3 regions of the Streptomyces cinnamoneus genome follow, and region 3 is predicted to be linked to each of the others. Evidence: riboswitches for the same ligand, from Rfam matches in the RefSeq annotation. Region 3 holds a riboswitch; each other region holds the start of a gene.
What was found. Region 3 has a riboswitch for cyclic di-AMP ahead of CYQ11_RS12085 (LysM peptidoglycan-binding domain-containing protein). Riboswitches for the same ligand answer to the same signal wherever they lie in the genome.
Positions count from the first base shown of each region.

Region 1: linked by a shared signal. The riboswitch ahead of CYQ11_RS03020 (C40 family peptidase) and the one ahead of CYQ11_RS12085 (LysM peptidoglycan-binding domain-containing protein) in region 3 are both predicted to bind cyclic di-AMP.
Region 2: linked by a shared signal. The riboswitch ahead of CYQ11_RS23700 (M23 family metallopeptidase) and the one ahead of CYQ11_RS12085 (LysM peptidoglycan-binding domain-containing protein) in region 3 are both predicted to bind cyclic di-AMP.

Region 1 covers NZ_PKFQ01000001.1:634,439-640,455, reverse strand. Annotated here, with positions in the region: gene CYQ11_RS03030 (spherulation-specific family 4 protein) at 1-499, shown strand, start outside; gene CYQ11_RS03025 (endo alpha-1,4 polygalactosaminidase) at 496-1,446, shown strand; cyclic di-AMP (ydaO/yuaA leader) riboswitch at 1,692-1,842, shown strand; gene CYQ11_RS03020 (C40 family peptidase) at 1,847-2,320, shown strand; gene CYQ11_RS03015 (TetR/AcrR family transcriptional regulator) at 2,384-2,998, opposite strand; gene CYQ11_RS03010 (alpha/beta fold hydrolase) at 3,134-4,042, shown strand; gene CYQ11_RS03005 (DsbA family protein) at 4,102-4,725, opposite strand; gene CYQ11_RS03000 (MFS transporter) at 4,854-6,017, opposite strand, start outside.
Region 2 covers NZ_PKFQ01000001.1:5,283,505-5,289,521, forward strand. Annotated here, with positions in the region: gene CYQ11_RS23685 (DNA gyrase/topoisomerase IV subunit A) at 1-183, opposite strand, end outside; gene CYQ11_RS23690 (M16 family metallopeptidase) at 429-1,781, shown strand; gene CYQ11_RS23695 (M16 family metallopeptidase) at 1,826-3,193, shown strand; cyclic di-AMP (ydaO/yuaA leader) riboswitch at 3,409-3,563, shown strand; gene CYQ11_RS23700 (M23 family metallopeptidase) at 3,577-4,383, shown strand; gene CYQ11_RS23705 (GntR family transcriptional regulator) at 4,610-5,257, shown strand; gene CYQ11_RS23710 (HPr family phosphocarrier protein) at 5,566-5,847, opposite strand; gene CYQ11_RS23715 (bifunctional acetate--CoA ligase family protein/GNAT family N-acetyltransferase) at 6,002-6,017, shown strand, end outside.
Region 3 covers NZ_PKFQ01000001.1:2,817,457-2,823,473, reverse strand. Annotated here, with positions in the region: gene CYQ11_RS12095 (cytochrome P450 family protein) at 1-262, shown strand, start outside; gene CYQ11_RS12090 (transglycosylase family protein) at 444-1,457, shown strand; cyclic di-AMP (ydaO/yuaA leader) riboswitch at 1,715-1,892, shown strand; gene CYQ11_RS12085 (LysM peptidoglycan-binding domain-containing protein) at 1,897-2,643, shown strand; gene eno (phosphopyruvate hydratase) at 2,953-4,233, shown strand; gene CYQ11_RS12075 (FtsB family cell division protein) at 4,367-4,837, shown strand; gene CYQ11_RS12070 (DUF501 domain-containing protein) at 4,899-5,438, shown strand; gene CYQ11_RS12065 (Ppx/GppA phosphatase family protein) at 5,435-6,017, shown strand, end outside.

The DNA of each region.
Region 1 (6,017 bases), 2.2 Mb from region 3:
CGGGGTGCGGCTGCTCGGCTACGCCGACACCGGTTACGGCCGCCGCCCGCCCCGGTCCGTCGTCGCCGACATCCGCCGGCACCGCAGGTGGTACGGCGTGGACGGGGTCTTCCTCGACCAGGTCCCGGTGCAGGCCGCGCTCGTGCCCCGCTACCGCAGGCTGGTGCGGGTCGCCAGGGCGCTGGGCGCACGCACCGCCGTGCTCAACCCGGGCACGCATCCCGATCCCGGCTACGCCCGGATCGCCGATCTCCTCGTCACCTTCGAGGGCTCCTGGGAGGACTACCGTCGCGCCGGGGTGCCGGACTGGACCGCCGACCATCCGCCGGGACGCTTCTGCCACCTGGTCCACGGGGTGCCCGACGGGCGGGCGGAGCAGGTGGCGCGCACCGCCGGCCGCCGGGGCGCCGGCGTGCACTGCGCGGTGCCGGGGACCGGGGCCAACCCCTGGCGGAGCGTGCCCCTCACGGGCTCCGGGCTGCCGGGGGCGGCGCGGTGACGCGGCGGTGGGGGAGGGCCGGGGCGCTGGCCGTGGCACTGGCGCTGCTGGCCGGGTGTTCCTCGTCGTCCTCGGAGCCCGGGGACGAGGCGCCGGAGGCGGGAGCGGAGCGCACGGCGCGGCCGGGTGCGACGGGGACGCCGGACGCGTCCGGCACGGCGGACACCCCCTCGGCTTCGCCCGGGAGCCCGTCGGCCTCCCCGGGAGCCCCTTCGGCCTCGCCCGGAACCCCCTCCGGTGCCCCGGCCCGCTGGCGGCCCCGGCCGGGCACCCGCTGGCAGTGGCAGCTCGACGGCACGGTGGACACGTCCGTCGACGTGCCCGTCTACGACATCGACGGTTTCGAGAATTCCGCGGACACCGTCGCCGAACTCCACGCCCGCGGCCGGAAAGTGATCTGTTACGTCAACGCCGGGGCGTGGGAGGACTTCCGGCCCGACCAGGCGAAGTTCCCCTCGGCGCTGCGCGGCAGGAAGAACAAGGGGTGGAACGGCGAGAAATGGCTGGACATCCGCCGGCTCGACGTTCTGCGGCCCCTCATGGCGGGCCGCATGGAGATGTGCCGGCAGAAGGGATTCGACGCCGTCGAACCGGATCTGACGGAGGGATTTCGCAATGACACCGGTTTTCCCCTGACCGCCGGTCATCAGCTGGCATTCAACCGGATGCTGGTGGAACTGGCCCATGAGCGTGGCCTGGCCATCGGTTTGAAGAACGACCTCGACCAGATTCCGGAACTGGTCCGCGACTTCGATTTCGCGGTCAACGAGCAGTGTGCCCAGTACAAGGAGTGCGAGAAGCTGGCGCCGTTCGTCCAGGGGGACAAAGCGGTCTTCCACGTCGAATACGACCTGGAGCCGGGGGCGTTCTGTGGGACCGCGAAGCGGTTGGGGCTGAGTTCCATGCAGAAGAAGCTCGATCTGGACGCCTGGCGCCGCCCCTGCTGAATCGCGCCTTCCGGTTGTTCCGCCAAGGCCGGAAATCCCCTCCGTCGCCTGGGAGAACGGCCTTCCAGGGGCGTTCCGGAAAGGGCCGGTTCCCGCGCTGGGCGCGAAGTGAAGAAGTTCACAGAAGCCCGTTTCGGGGCGGATCCGGAGCGGTCGATGATGCAGGATCTGTGCTCGAACACAAGATCCCGTCACCGAGGCGGGCGACCCGGGCGGACGCCGAGTCCTGCCGCCGCACCGGGTGCGGAAACGAATTGACGGATCGGCAGGAGCGGGAGACCCAAGCGGTACGGACCACGAAAGCGGTGGTCCTTGGGGTGAAGCCACACGATGGCCGGGCAACTTCGCAGCCCGAACCCGACAGGTCACCTTTCGCAGGCGGATGTCGAAGGGCTTTGGCATGTCTGCGTTGCCTCGCATACCCGTGCTCGTTTCCCGCGCCGGCGCCGCGTCGGCCATCACCGCGGCCACGCTCGCGGCTTCGGTGCTCGTCCCCGGCCTCGCCACCGAGGCCTCCGCGGCCACCGCGGGGGAGCAGGCTCTGAAGGCGGCGGCCTCCAAGCAGGGCTCGCCCTACCAGTACGGCGCCGCGGGCCCGAACCGGTTCGACTGCTCGGGTCTGACGCTCTACTCGTTCAAGAGGGTCGGCAAGTCCCTCCCGCGCACCGCGGCGAGCCAGTACAACTCCACCCGGCATGTCTCCGGTGGCTCCCGCCAGGTCGGCGACCTGGTGTTCTTCCACTCGGGCAGCAACGTCTACCACGTCGGCATCTACGCGGGTAGCAACAAGATCTGGCACGCCCCCAAGCCGGGCACCTCCGTGCGCCTGGAGAAGATCTGGTCCAACAGCGTCTGGTACGGCCGGGTCAAGTAGGTCCGCGACCGGCGCGTCCGCTCCCCGTCCGAAGGGCGGGGAGCTTTCGTCGTCGCGCGGCCGTCATCGCGCCGGGGTGCCGCCGAACAGCCGGTCCAGGTGGTGGCGCAGGACGGCCGTGGCGGCCTCCGCGCTGCGCTGCCCGACCAGCACGCTCGTGCCGAGCCCGGCCGACATGGCCAGCAGGCCGATCGCCTCGGTCCGCGCGTCCAGGCCGGGCACGGCGGCGCCCTCCTCGCGGGCCGCCTCCAGCTGGCGCGTCAGCAGGTCCTCGGCGGCGCGCGGCCCGTCGATGAACGGCTGGGCGGCCAGCGCCTCGTCCGTCACGGCGAGCACCGCGTAGGCGGTGTAGACGAGATGGAAGACGCGGCTCTCCTCGTCGGTCGGCAGCGACTCCAGCAGCACCGCCTCCACGACCGACCGCGGCCCGCCCTCGCCTCCCGCGGCCGCCACCCGGGCGCCGACGCGCGCACCGAGGCCCTCGGCGAGGTGGTGCAGCCCGTAGAGCAGCAGGTTCTCCTTGGTCTGGAAGTAGTACTGCACCAGGCGCAGGGAGACGCCCGCCTCCGCCGCCACGTCGCGCATCCCGACGGCGTGCAGGCCCCGTTCCCCGGCAACCCGGAGCAGCGCCTCGGCGATCTGTGCGCGCCGCTGTTCGTGGTCGACCCGTTTCGGCATCCGCCGCGCCTCCGCCCGTTTCCGTCCACCAGTCCGGTCGTGCCGGCTGCGCTCCATGATACAGCCGTATCACCATGGTGATACGGTGGTATCACCAAAAGGACGAGGCGGAGGTGCACGACCGTGTCCGAGAACATGACCCGTGACCGCGGGGGCGACGACCGTTCCGTCGGGCGTTATGTGAGCGAAGAGCTGCGCGACCGCTACTTCGAGGCGTGCGAGGCGGTCATGGGGCTCGGCCCGATGCCACGTGAGGAGGTCGACGTGGAGACCGACTTCGGCACCACGCACGTGTACCTGCACGGTCCCCGCGTCGGACCCGACGCGCGGACGCCGGTCGTGCTCGTGCACGGCGCCGGCGGCAACTCCGCCCAGTGGTACCCGAACGTGGCGGCCCTCGCCGGGCGCCGGCCCGTCTACGCCGTCGACACGCTCGGCGACCCGGGCCGCAGCGTGCAGCGCGCGCCCATCCACGAGCCGGAGGACGCCGCCCGGTGGCTGGAGCAGGTGCTCGACGGCCTCGGCCTCGACCGGGTCCACCTGGTGGGGCACTCCTACGGCGGGTGGCTCGCGCTGAACCAGGCGCATCGCGCCCCCGGCCGGCTGGCGTCCGTCACCCTGCTGGACCCGGGCGGGCTGGAGAAGACCGGCCTGCGCTTCTACGCCTGGATCTTCGTCAGCGCCCTGGGGATGGTCGCGCCCGTGGCGATCCGCCGGAGGCTGGCGGCGTGGCTGGACCAGCCCGTCCTCGTGGTCCCGGAGCTGCGCGCCATGATCTGGTCGAGCCTCCGGGCGTTCCGCATCCGCCGCCCCTCACCGCTCCCACTGACCGAGGCCGAGCTGCGGACGATCCGCACCCCGCTCTGTCTGCTCCTCGGCGAGCGGAGCCTGTTGGTCCATCCGGCCCGGCAGGCGGAACGGCTGCCACGGCTGGTCCCCACCGCGCGCGCCGAGATCATCGCCGACACCGGGCACGGGCCCAATCTCGATCATGCCGGGCAGGTCAACGCCCGCATGGTCGCCTTCATGGACGCGGTGGACTGACGACGGGCGGTGTGCGCCGGAGGTCCTCCGGCGCACCGCCCGTGGGGTCGGCGGTGGCGTCAGCGGGTGGCGGCGCCGAACGCGGCCAGGCCGTGGTCCACCTGGTCGGCGGTGGCGTGCCCGACCGCGAGGACCGCTGCCCGGTCACCGTCGACGGCCAGCAGGGTGGGGAAGCCCTGGACTCCGAAGCCGGCCGCGCGGCGGAAGTCGGCGCGGGCGGCGGTCTGCGCCGCCGGGGCGCCGAACGCGGCGGTCACGGCGTCCGCGTCCAGGCCGGCGCCCGAGGCGATCCGGCGGTAGGTGGCCGCGTCGGAGAGGCTCAGCCCGGCCGCGTAGAACGCCTCCTGCATCGCCGCGGCGAGCTCCGCGGCCCGGTCCGGGGCGGCCTGGCGGAGGGCCGCCATGCCGCGCGCCGCGGCCTCGGAGTCCATGACGAAGGAGCCGTCCGCGATCAGCCGGTCGTAGGGCTGCCCGAACGTCACCCCCGTCAGTTCGCTGATCTTGGCGTTGGCGCCCTGGACGTAGCCGAATTCGCGGATCGGCACCCTCCGGGCCCCGGTGAAGAGCCCGCCCGAGACGACCTCCACCGCGAGCTCCGGGTGGCGGCGGGTGACCTCGGCCAGCACCGGCGAGAAGCCGTAGGACCAGCCGCAGTAGGCGTCGAAGACGTAGACGAGCTTCATGGGGGAGTCTCCAGGGTGCGGAGCCCGCCGGACGCGGGCGATTCGCCTGAAGCAACAGTATCTGATGTGTCAGGTATTCCGGGGGGTGCGGTGTGGGCGAGCGCACCCCCGCAGAGCGCCGTAGCCGGTCACAGGCCCGGTATCTCGCGCAGGCGGCGCAGGGGCGAGCAGGCGATCGGCACCCAGGTCAGCGCCAGACTGAGGGCGCCGGCCCACAGCGCGGCGCGGACCGAGAGCAGCTCCCCGAGGAGGCCGGCCAGGGCCGCACCCGCGGCGAGGGAGCCGGTCAGGACCAGGCGCATGGTGGCGTTCACCCGGCCGAGCAGCCGGTCAGGGGTCACGCTCTGGCGGAAGCTGACCGCCAGGACGTTGTCCACGCCGACCTTGAAGGTGGTGACCAGCCAGCCGCCGGCGGCCAGCCAGAGCGCCGGGCCCCGGTCGATCACGGCCAGGGCCATGCCGAACGGCGTGACGACCAGGCCCAGCAGCCAGAGAACCCGCCCGGCGCCGAGCCGGCGCGCCAAAACGCGGGCCGACAGGGAACCGCACAGAACGCCGACTCCGCCCGTGGCGAAGAAGAGACCGATGACGAAGCCGGGCAGGGCGAGTTCCCGGGCGAGCAGGAGGGGCAGGACGGTCTGGCAGAGCTGGATCGACAGGTTGGTGCAGGCACCCGCGACGGCGACCGCCCTCAAGGAGGGGTGGCCGAAGACGAAACGCACGCCCTCGCGGATGTCCGCGAGCAGATGACCGCGGCCGGTCGCCTCGGGCGCCGGTTCCGGTCGCCGGATCCGCGCGAGGCAGAGGGCCGACCAGAGGTAGCTGGCCGCGTCGATCACGATCGCCGCGGGGGCGGACACCAGCGCGATGAGGAATCCGCCCGCGCTGCGGCCCCCGATCAGGGCGGCGGCGTCGACCGTCACCAGCAGGGAGTTGGCCTGGGCGATCCGGTCGCGGCCGACCAGCTGCGGCAGATGGCTCTGCGCCGCCACGTCGTGGAAGACGGTGGCCGCGCCCGCCAGCAGGACGACGGCGTACAGCTGTCCGATGGTCAGGGCGCCGAGCGCCCAGGCGGCCGGCACGGAGAGCAGGAGAGCCGCTCTGGTCAGGTCCGCGGCGATCATCACCGGCCGCCGGCGCATCCGGTCGACCCAGGCGCCGGACGGCAGCCCGATCAGCAGGACCGCCAGAGTGCCCAGGGTCGCCAGCAGGCCGACCTGGCCGACGGTGCTCCGCAGAGCCACCACGGCGACCAGGGGGATCGCCAGGTAGCTGACCGAGCTGCCGAGCTT
Region 2 (6,017 bases), 2.5 Mb from region 3:
CTGGTAGATGATCCGGCGCTGGACGGGCTTGAGGCCGTCGCGCGCGTCCGGCAGGGCGCGGGAGTAGATGACGGAGTAGGCGTACTCGAGGAAGGAGCCCTGCATCTCGTCGACGACGTCGATGTCGAGGATGCGCTCCTCGAACTCTTCCGGCGGCGGGGTCTTCGTGCTGCGGCGGGCCATCGCGGCTGCGGCTCCTTCGATCGATTGCCGTGGCGGGGTCTGACGCCGACCATTGTGGACCGCTCCACTGACAACCCCGACCGCGACCCGTCCGGGAGGCGTCCGGCGGGTCGGGAACTTCGCCAGACACCGGCGCGCTTGCATACAGTGACAGCACTGTTCATCACGCGGTTCGCCGCGCGTCATCACGCGAGATCCCGGGCGGCACCGCGAGATCTCAAGAGATCGAAGGGACGTACATGCCCATGGGTCACACGGCCACGCAACAGGCCGGTTCCGGCGGCCTGACAGCGACGGAGCACCGCCTGGCCAATGGCCTGCGGGTCGTGCTCTCCGAGGACCATCTGACCCCGGTCGCGGCCGTCTGCCTCTGGTACGACGTCGGTTCGCGCCACGAGGTCAAGGGCCGCACCGGCCTCGCCCACCTCTTCGAGCACCTGATGTTCCAGGGCTCGGCGCAGGTCAAGGGCAACGGCCACTTCGAGCTGGTGCAGGGGGCGGGCGGCTCGCTCAACGGCACCACCAGCTTCGAGCGCACCAACTACTTCGAGACCATGCCCGCCCACCAGCTGGAGCTGGCCCTGTGGCTCGAAGCCGACCGGATGGGCTCGCTGCTGACCGCGCTGGACGAGGAGTCCATGGAGAACCAGCGCGACGTCGTCAAGAACGAGCGCCGCCAGCGGTACGACAACGTGCCCTATGGCACGGCCTTCGAGAAGCTGACGGCCATGGCCTACCCCGACGGCCACCCGTACCACCACACGCCGATCGGCTCCATGGCCGACCTGGACGCCGCCTCCCTGGAGGACGCGCGGAACTTCTTCCGCACGTACTACGCGCCCAACAACGCCGTCCTCTCCGTCGTCGGCGACATCGACCCCGAGCGGACGCTCGCCTGGATCGAGAAGTACTTCGGCTCCATCCCGGGCCACGACGGCAAGCAGCCCCCGCGCGACGGCACCCTCCCCGACACCATCGGCGAGGAGCTGCGCGAGGTCGTCCGCGAGGAGGTGCCCTCCCGCGCCCTGATGGCCGCCTACCGCCTCCCGCACGACGGCACGCGCGAGGGCGACGCCGCCGACCTGGCCCTCACCATCCTCGGCGGCGGCGAGTCCTCCCGCCTCCACAACCGCCTGGTCCGGCACGACCGCTCCGCCGTCGCCGCCGGCTTCGGCCTGCTGCGCCTGGCCGGCGCCCCCTCCCTGGGCTGGCTGGACGTCAAGGCGTCCGGCGGCGTCGAGGTGCCCGACATCGAGAGTGCCGTCGACGAGGAGCTGGCCCGCTTCGCCCTGGAGGGGCCCACCCCCCAGGAGATGGAGCGTGCCCAGGCCCAGCTGGAGCGCGAGTGGCTGGACCGGCTCGCCACCGTCAGCGGACGGGCCGACGAACTGTGCCGCTTCGCCGTGCTGTTCGGCGACCCGCAGCTCGCCCTGACCGCGGTGCACCGCGCCCTGGACATCACCCCGGAGGAGGTGCAGGCCGTCGCCAAGGCCCGGCTGCACCCCGCCAACCGCGCCGTGCTGGTGTACGAGCCGACCTCGCCCCAGGCGGACGCCGACGCCACCGGCAAGAACGAGGAAGAGGAGACGGCAAAGTGAGCGACGCCGTAGCCGCGAGCACCCCGGAGACCGCAGGCCCTTCGATGGAATTCCACCCCCAGCCCCAGCCCGGCCTGCCGAGCCCCTGGGACTTCCCCGCCCCCGAGCGCGGCCAGCTCCCCAACGGCCTCACCGTGCTGCGCTGCCACCGCCCGGGCCAGCAGGTCGTCGCCGTCGAGGTCGTCCTGGACGCCCCCCTGGACGCCGAGCCCGAGGGCCTGGACGGCGTCGCCACGATCATGGCGCGCGCCTTCTCCGAGGGCACCGACAAGCTCAGCGCCGAGGACTTCACCGCCGAGCTGGAGCGCTGCGGCGCCACCCTGGACGCGCACGCCGACCACCCGGGCGTCCGGGTCTCGCTGGAGGTCCCGGCCTCCCGCCTGCCCAAGGCCCTCGGCCTGCTCGCGGACGCCCTGCGCGCCCCGGCCTTCCCGGACAACGAGGTGGAACGCCTCGTGCTCAACCGCCTGGACGAGATCCCGCACGAGCTGGCCAACCCCGCCCGGCGCGCCGCCATGGCCCTGGCCGCCGAGCTCTTCCCGGCCGGCACGCGCATGTCCCGGCCGCGCCAGGGCAGCCAGGAGACCGTCGAGCGCATCGACGCCGCCGCGGTGCGGGCCTTCTACGAGGCCCACGTCCGCCCCGCCGCCGCGACCGTCGTGGTCGTCGGCGACTTCACCGGCGTCGATCTCGACCACGCCCTGGCCGAGTCCCTGGGTGCCTGGACCGGTGGCCCGGCCGAGCCCCGGCCCATGCCGGCCATCAGCACGGAGGACGCCGGCCGCGTCGTCATCGTCGACCGCCCCGGCGCCGTCCAGACCCAGCTGCTGCTGGGCCGCGTCGGCACCGACCGGCACGACCGCGCCTGGCCCGCCCAGGTGCTCGGCACCTACTGCCTCGGCGGCACCCTGACCTCCCGTCTGGACCGGGTGCTGCGTGAGGAGAAGGGCTACACCTACGGCGTGCGGGCCTTCTGCCAGGCGCTGCGCTCCGCGCCCGACGGCACGGGCCTCGGGATGGTGGCCGTCAGCGGCTCCGTGGACACCCCCAACACGGGCCCGGCGCTGGAGGACCTCTGGGGAGTGCTGCGCACCCTGGCGGCCGAGGGCCTGACCGAGGCCGAGCGGGACGTGGCCGTGCAGAACCTGGTCGGCGTCGCCCCGCTGAAGTACGAGACGGCGGCGGCCGTCGCGGGCACCTTCGCGGACCAGGTCGAGCAGTACCTGCCGGACGACTACCAGGCGGGGCTGTACGAACGCCTCGCGGAGACCGGCACGGTGGAGGCCACCGCGGCCGTCGTGAACGCCTTCCCGGCCGACCGGCTCGTCACGGTCCTCGTGGGCGACGCGGCCGAGATCGCCGAGCCTGTCAAGGCGCTGGGGATCGGCCCGGTGACGGTCGTCTCCGCCTGACGGGCGCTCAACAGCACTGAGGCGCTCCGGCGCACAAGGGAGACGCGTGGGCTCGTTGAGGCCCACGCGTCTCCCTTATGTCCAATTTCATGTAGTGGTTGCACGTTGGTCGTGTGGCGTACGTCATAAAATCCCAGTTCTGTTTGCCGTTCGAATCTGACGCCGATTAGCGTCAGTGCGGCAGTCCGTCAGATCGGAGCCGCAACCGCGGCCCCGGATTGTCATCGCCGAGTTCCCGAGGCGCGAGCCGAGGGGAGCCGGGGACCCAAACGTCCCTGGGGTGAATCGGAGCCCTCTCACGAGGGATCCGTAGGAGACCTTCCTGCTCCGAACCCGTCAGCTAACCCGGTAGGCGAGAAGGAAGGAAAGGATCGGCGACAGCCATGTCGTTCACCCGTCCCAGCGGGAAGCACCGTCGTCCCAGCCGTGCCGTGCGCGTCAGCGCCAACGTGGCGGGCATAGCCACCCTGACGGCGGCCGGCGTCGTCGCGGGTGTCGCGGCCCCGGCCTTCGCCGCCTCCGGCGACGACTCCCAGCGCCCCGAGGACACGGGCCTGACGCAGGCCATCGTCATGGGCGACGTCATGGCGGACACCATCGACGCCCAGGCCGAGACCCAGCGCAGCGCCGCCGACGAGGCCGCCGCCCGGTCCCACGCCGAGGCCGCGGCCAAGCAGAAGGCCGCCGACGTCAAGCAGCGCTACGAAGAGGCCAAGCGCAAGCTTGAGGAGGAGCGCGAGGCCAAGGAGCGCGCCGCCCGCGAGGAGGAGCGCAAGCGCCTCAACACCTTCGTGATGCCGATCACCGGCTCCTACGTCTCCACCTCCTACAAGGCCTCCAGTGGCCTGTGGTCCTCCGGCAGCCACACCGGCGTGGACTTCCACGCCGACTCGGGTACCTCGGTGCACGCGGTGGGCGCGGGCACGATCGTCGAGGCCGGCTGGGGCGGCGCCTACGGCAACAACGTCGTCATCAAGCACAACGACGGCACCTACACGCAGTACGGCCACCTGCTGACCATCGAGGTGTCCGTCGGCCAGTCCGTCACCGCCGGCCAGGAGATCGGCGTCTCGGGCGCCACGGGCAACGTCACCGGCCCGCACCTGCACTTCGAGGCCCGCACCGGCGCCACCTACGGCACCGACATCGACCCGGTCGCCTACCTGCGCTCCCACGGCGTCGACATCTGAGGTCCGCACGCCGCGGATTTCCACCCGGAAGCCTTCCGAAGACCCCGGCCACGGCCGGGGTCTTCGCGTTGTCACGGCCGGGCGCGCCGGTGTCCGGGCGGGCTGGCCAAAAGGCGTCCACCGCCCGGGACGAGCCATCGGAAATCTCCGGGCATTGCCCTAGAGTCGCCTCGTGAACGGCGACCGTGAGGGCAGAGGCGAAAGCGGCCGTATTTCGACGCACGCCGTGTGCACGGCAATTCGCGACGACATCGTCTCGGGTGTGCTCCCGCCGGGCGGCCGGCTCGTCGAGGAAATCCTCGCCCGCCGCTACGGGGTCTCCCGGGTGCCCGTGCGCGAAGCCCTGCGCACCCTCGCCTCCGAGGGATTCGTGATCATCCGCCGGAACGCCGGGGCCTGCGTGGCCGAGCCCTCCGAGCAGGAGGCGGCCGACCTGCTCGACGTGCGCGCCCTGCTGGAGCCCCTGGGGGCCGCCCGGGCGGCCCAGCGCCGTACGGAGGCGCACCTGAAGGTCCTGCGCGGCCTGGTGCGCCTGGGTCAGGACCGGGCCCGCACGGGGCGGGTGGGCGACCTGCGCCCGCTCGCCGACTGGTTCGACGAGACCCTCGCCCAGGCGTCCGGCAGCCCCAGCCTGGCCACGCTTCTCACCCAGCTGCGCCGCAAGATCGCCTGGGTGTACGCGGCCGAGCCGTCACCGCGGCCCACGGTGGACTGGGAAACCTGCGGGGCCCTGGTGGACGCCGTGGCCCGGCGCGACGCCGAGCGCGCCGGGTCGCTCGCCGCCGTCCGTGCGCAGCGCTCCCCCGGCGCCTACCGGCTGCACCGGCCGGGACGCGCGAAACGTGTCGTCAACACAGCCGGCGCGCGGCCTTAACAACGACCCGCTATTACTGGGGAAACAGGCCGGGAAATCGTGGCGGTTTCCGGTCGGCGCGCCGTGTGCGGACCACCGATTCCGCACACGGCGCGCGCCACCGAGTACGGCGGACGCGACGCGCGGAGCGCAAACATGACGCGCGGTATGGACATCGCGCGCGGTCAATCGTGACGCGCGGCAGGAAAGCGGCGTCGAAAAGCGCGCCCTGCGACGCCTGAAACACGTGACGGGGCCGCGGCGGTCCGAAAGCGGCCGCCACGGCCCCGCGTGCCGTCCCGCCCGCCGCGAAGGGCGGGACGAAGAGGTCAGACGGTCTCGGGGAGCTCCTCGAGCCCCTCGGCGACCAGCTTGGCCAGACGGTCGAGCGCGGCCTCGGCACCCTCCGCCTCGGTGGCGAGGACGATCTCCTCGCCGCCCTGGGCGCCCAGGCCCAGCACCGCGAGCATCGAGGCGGCGTTGACGGGGGTGCCGTCGGCCTTGGCGATCGTCACGGGGACGCCGGCGGCCGTCGCCGCACGGACGAAGATCGACGCGGGCCGGGCGTGCAGGCCCTCGGCCCAGCCGACGTTTACGCGGCGCTCAACCATGGTGTTGCCCTTCAAGTCGATATTGGTTGTCTAGACCATTGTGGCACGCGGCGCGCGATGCCCGTGCGCGGCCTGCGCGCGGGCGGCTCCGGCGGCTCCCGCCGCCCCGGGCGCCGCCGGTCCCGCTGTCGGTGCCCGGCCTTACGCTGGCCCCATGCAGATGCCGCCCG
Region 3 (6,017 bases):
ACGGTTCGCCGATCCCGACACCCTCGACCTCGCCCGGCGCGACAACCAGCACCTGGGCTACGGCCACGGGATCCATTACTGTCTCGGCGCACCCCTGGCGCGCCTGGAGGGCCAGACGGCGCTCGCGACGCTCCTGCGCCGCCTGCCCGGCATGCGCCTCGCCGCCGAGCCCGAGGACCTGCGCTGGCGCGGCGGGCTCATCATGCGCGGCCTGCGGACGCTGCCCGTCGCGTTCGAGGCGGGCGAGCCGCACGGGGCGTAGCCGCATAGCAGATGACATCGCGTCAACGCAGCGTGATCTCCGCGTGACCTCCGCTACACCGGCTTGTGACACCCGGGGGTCGTCGTTATGTTCTACGACCACATCAGCCGCCTTAGTGAAAGGCCTTCACATGCGCTCTGGGACCGGTAGACATCGCCGCCCCCGCCAGGTACCCGCCATCGTGGTCGCAGCGGGGGTGACGGGCGCGAGCATCGCCATGCCGCTGCTCGCCGCCACCGGCGCGAACGCCGCGGACGCGGACACCTGGGACCACGTCGCCCAGTGCGAGAGCGGGGGCGTGTGGAGCGCCAACTCCGAGAGCGGTTACTACGGCGGGCTGATGCTCACCCAGGAGATGTGGGACCAGAACGGGGGCACGGCCTACGCGCCGCGCCCCGACATGGCCAGCCGCGCGCAGCAGATCACCGTCGCCGACCGGATCCTGCGGGCCCGGGGCGCGGACTCCTGGAAGGGCTGCGGCGCCGGCCTCACCAAGGAGGAGCAGACGCGGACGCCGGAGGTGAACCCGGGCACGGCGATACCGTCCACGCCCGAGCCGTCCCACAAGCCCGCGCCGGAGCGCCCGACCCCGTCGTCCACGCCGGAGCGGACGTCGCCCGCGCCCTCCTCGTCCCCGTCGTCCGCGCCCTCCGGCACCCCCTCGGGCACGCCCTCCGGCACCCCCTCCGCGCCCACCCCCGGAACCGAAACCCCCACCCCCGGCACCTCGCAGACCCCCGGCGCCTCAACCTCCCCGTCCGCACCCGTGATCCCCTCGCCGTCCGCCCCCGTGAGCGGCACGCCGGAGACGGGCGAGGGCAAGCACCGCAAGGACCCCTCGGGCGAGCCCTCCGGCTCCGCCACGACCGCGCCGGGCACGCCCTCGGCCGACCCGGCGTCACCCGCCGCCCCGTCAGCTGACGACACGTCCGAGCCCGGCACGGGCAAGCACCGCGCCGAACCGCCGCGTTCCGACGACGCGCAGCGCCCGTCGCGCGGCACCGAGGCCGGCCGTACGGACCTGCCGGCGGCCGGCGACTACACCGTGCGGCCCGGTGACAACCTGTCAGTCATCGCGGAGGAGCACTCCGTTGCGGGTGGCTGGCAAACGATCTATCAGAAGAACGAAAAAGCGGTCGGTTCCGATCCGAACCTCATCCACCCTGGTCAGAGGCTCGATATCCGTAAGGAGTAGGGTGGTTCGGGGCGAATGTCCGTTCCAGTCGAAAGTGAGACATGGGTCTCGTTGCCCTGAGCCTGGACGAAGCCCCTCCGTTCGCCTCAAACCCCATTTCACCTGCGGAAACAGGAGGTTCCTACGGGTGACAACCGGCAACTGTGGCTGAAAAGTGGGGTTTGAACACCCCGGCCGCCTGTGTTTAACGTCGTCTCCGCTCGCCACCGCGAGCACCACGGCCGCCACGCCGAATCCTGCCGGCGGCCGGGGTAGTCGTCGCGCAAGCGCCGTAGGCAGGAGCGGGGGAACCAAGGTAGGCGCCGGATCGGTCCAGCGGCCAGCAGTGGCCCGGGAACGGAACGGCTTGGGGTGAAGCCCGGTGCGCGCACCGGGCCGGGCAGACTCACGGTCCGAACCCGACAGCTCACCTCGTAGGCGTCGGTGAGGAAACCGACTTATGTCCAAGGGCAAGCACCGTCGTCCGTCCAAGGCCGTCCGCATCGTCACGCTCGCCGGTGTCACCGGCGCAGCGGTCGCAGCCCCTCTGATGGTCGCCACCTCCGCCCACGCCGCCACCCCGCAGACGTGGGACAAGGTCGCCCAGTGCGAGTCCAGCGGCGACTGGCACATCAACAACGGCAACGGCTACTACGGCGGCCTCCAGTTCTCCCAGTCCTCGTGGAAGGCCGCGGGCGGCACCCAGTACGCCCCCCGCGCCGACCTCGCCACCCGGGCCCAGCAGATCGCCACCGCCGAGCGGCTCCTCGCCATGCAGGGCCCCGGCGCCTGGGGCTGCGCCGGCGCGGGCAACCTGACCGCGGGCGGCCCGAAGGCCAACGTGGACACCTCGGGCTCCGGCTCGGTGTCGAAGAAGTCCACGAAGTCCTCCTCCTCGGCCGGCCGCAGCGCCTCGGCCCAGGGCCACGCCGATCGCAGCGAGCGCCCGGCCGCGCCGAAGCACGCCAAGCCGGCCCAGGGCGGCGACGAGGCCCCCGCCGCCAAGCAGTACGCCCCGAAGCATGCCGCTCCGCAGAGCGTCAAGAAGGGCGACGGCGAGTACGAGGTCAAGGAGGGCGACACCCTCTCCACGATCGCCGGCGCCAAGAAGGTCAAGGGCGGCTGGGAGAAGCTGTACGACCTCAACAAGAACATCGTCGACGACGCCGACACGATCTACCCGGGCCAGATGCTGCACCTCAGCTGACCGGCTGCCGCACCCCGGTCGGCTGATCATCCGATCGCCCGGCGGACCGCCCCGCTCCGATGCGCCTTCCCCCCGAGCCGCATCGGAGCGGGGCTCCGCCGTTCCCGGGGCCGCCCCCGCGCGGGGCCGGCGAGGGCGGCCGGGGGCGCCGGGCGTCGTTCCCGTTGAGCGAACACACGGGGCATTCCTCCGGTGATCTCGGCTTTTGTGCCAATTTTCGGTCCGGTGCACGGTCCAAGGGCGGGTGCAGCCTCCGGGGCCCGTTAGGCTCGGGGTGCTGAACTCCAGACACCCACGAAGGAGACCCTCGTGCCGTCCATCGACGTCGTCGTAGCTCGCGAGATCCTCGACTCGCGAGGCAACCCCACGGTCGAGGTCGAGGTCGGCCTCGACGACGGCTCCACGGGCCGTGCCGCCGTGCCGTCCGGCGCCTCCACCGGTGCCTTCGAGGCCATCGAGCTGCGCGACGGTGACCCGAACCGCTACCTCGGCAAGGGCGTCGAGAAGGCCGTCCTCGCCGTCATCGAGCAGATCGGCCCGGAGCTGGTCGGCTACGACGCCACCGAGCAGCGCCTGATCGACCAGGCCATGTTCGACCTGGACGCCACCGACAACAAGGGCTCGCTCGGCGCCAACGCCATCCTCGGCGTCTCCCTCGCCGTGGCGCACGCCGCCTCCGAGGCCTCGGACCTGCCCCTCTTCCGCTACCTCGGCGGCCCGAACGCGCACCTGCTGCCCGTTCCGATGATGAACATCCTGAACGGCGGCTCGCACGCCGACTCCAACGTGGACATCCAGGAGTTCATGATCGCGCCGATCGGCGCGGAGTCCTTCTCCGAGGCCCTGCGCTGGGGCACCGAGGTCTACCACACCCTCAAGAAGGTGCTGAAGGGCCGCGGCCTGTCCACCGGCCTGGGCGACGAGGGCGGCTTCGCCCCGAACCTCGGCTCCAACCGCGAGGCCCTCGACCTCATCCTCGAGGCCATCAAGGAGGCCGGCTACACCCCCGGCCAGGACATCGCGCTCGCCCTGGACGTCGCAGCCTCCGAGTTCTACAAGGACGGCGTCTACACGTTCGAGGGCAAGGACCGCACCGCCGCCGAGATGACCGAGTACTACGCGGAGCTCGTCGACGCGTACCCGCTCGTCTCCATCGAGGACCCGCTGTTCGAGGACGACTGGGCCGGCTGGAAGACCATCACCGAGAAGCTCGGCACCAAGGTCCAGCTCGTCGGCGACGACCTGTTCGTCACCAACCCCGAGCGCCTCGCCCGCGGCATCGAGGAGAACTCCGCCAACGCCCTGCTGGTCAAGGTCAACCAGATCGGCTCGCTGACCGAGACCCTCGACGCCGTCGAGCTCGCCCAGCGCAACGGCTTCAAGTGCATGATGTCCCACCGCTCCGGCGAGACCGAGGACGTCACCATCGCCGACCTGGCCGTCGCCACCAACTGCGGCCAGATCAAGACCGGCGCCCCGGCCCGCTCCGAGCGCGTCGCCAAGTACAACCAGCTGCTGCGCATCGAGGAGATCCTCGACGACGCCGCGGTGTACGCGGGCCGCAGCGCGTTCCCGCGCTTCAAGGGCTGAAACCGGGAGGGCCCCGGCGCGTCCCGGGGCTGAAGCCTTAGGGCTTACCTCTCGCCAGTCGCCGTACGTCCCCGGCCGCGGTCCCGTACCGTGTCCGGGGACGTACGTTCGTAAGGACTCCAGGGGAGGCGACGTGGGCGCGGACCGGTTCTCCACCGCGACCAGGCTCAAGGCGCTGGGCACGGCGCTCGTGCAGGGGCCCTCGGCGGCCCGGGTCTACCGCGCCCGGACGCCCCGCCGCAGCCGGCTCACCGGCCGCGCCGCACTGCTGGCGCTGGTGGTCTGCTCGCTCGTGGTGGCTCTCGCCTACCCCATGCGGCAGTGGGTCACCCAGCGCTCCGACATCGCCGACCAGCGCCGCCAGACCGAGCACGCCCGTGAACAGGTGAAGCGGCTGCGCGACGAGAAGGCCCGTCTCGAGGACCCGGCCTACGTCGAACAGCAGGCGCGCGAGCACCTGCACTACGTGCGCCCCGGCGAGACGGGCTTCAGCGTGGTGGACGGCAGCGGTGCCGCCAAGCGGCCCAAGGACCAGGGGGCGGGCGACCGGCCCTGGTACAGCAACCTCTGGGAAGACGTGGACACGGCCGACGGCCACCGCTGACCCGAATCCCGCCCCTCACGACCGCAGAACCATCCGTCAAGAACGAGCACCGAGCGAGCACATGGACACCCCTCCTCCGAAGACCGAGCCCACCGAGCCGACCGACGCGGACATCGCCGCGTTCAAGGAGCAGCTCGGCCGTCCGCCGCGCGGCCTGCGGGCCATCGCGCACCGCTGCCCCTGCGGCCACCCCGACGTCGTCGAGACCGCGCCGCGGCTGGAGGACGGCACGCCGTTCCCGACGCTGTTCTACCTGACGTGCCCGCGGGCCGCCTCCGCCATCGGCACGCTGGAGGCGGAGGGCGTCATGAAGGAGATGAACGCCCGGCTCCAGTCGGACCCCGAGCTGGCGGCGGCCTACCGCGCCGCGCACGAGGACTACATCCGCCGCCGCGACGCCATCGAGGTGCTCGAGGGCTTCCCCAGCGCCGGTGGCATGCCGGACCGGGTCAAGTGCCTGCACGTGCTGGTCGGCCACTCGCTGGCGGCCGGCCCCGGCGTCAACCCGCTCGGTGACGAGGCCATCGCGATGCTGCCCGAGTGGTGGCGCAAGGGCCCGTGCGTCAGCCCCTGCGGCGGCTCTGGCGAGGAGCAGAAGTGACGCGCGTCGCCGCCGTCGACTGCGGCACCAACTCGATCCGCCTCCTCGTCGCGGACGTCGAGCCCGCCACCGGCGAACTCAAGGAGCTCGACCGCCGGATGACGATCGTCCGGCTGGGCCAGGGCGTGGACCGGACCGGGCGGCTGGCGCCGGAGGCGCTGGAGCGGACGTTCGCCGCGTGCCGGGAGTACGCCGAGGTCATCAAGGCGCACGGAGCCGAGCGGGTGCGCTTCGTCGCCACCTCCGCGTCGCGCGACGCGGAGAACCGCGAGGAATTCGTACGGGGCGTCGTGGAGATCCTGGGCGTGGAGCCCGAGGTCGTCACGGGCGACCAGGAGGCGGAGTTCTCCTTCGCCGGCGCGACCCGGGAGCTGGCCGGCCGGGACGACCTGGACAAGCCGTTCCTGGTCGTGGACATCGGCGGCGGTTCGACCGAGTTCGTCGTCGGCGCGGAGCACGTGCGGGCCGCGCGCAGCGTGGACGTGGGCTGCGTGCGGATGACGGAACGTCACCTGGTGGTGGACGGCAAGGTCACCGACCCTCCGTCCGAGGCGCAGCTCGCGGCGATACGGGGCGACG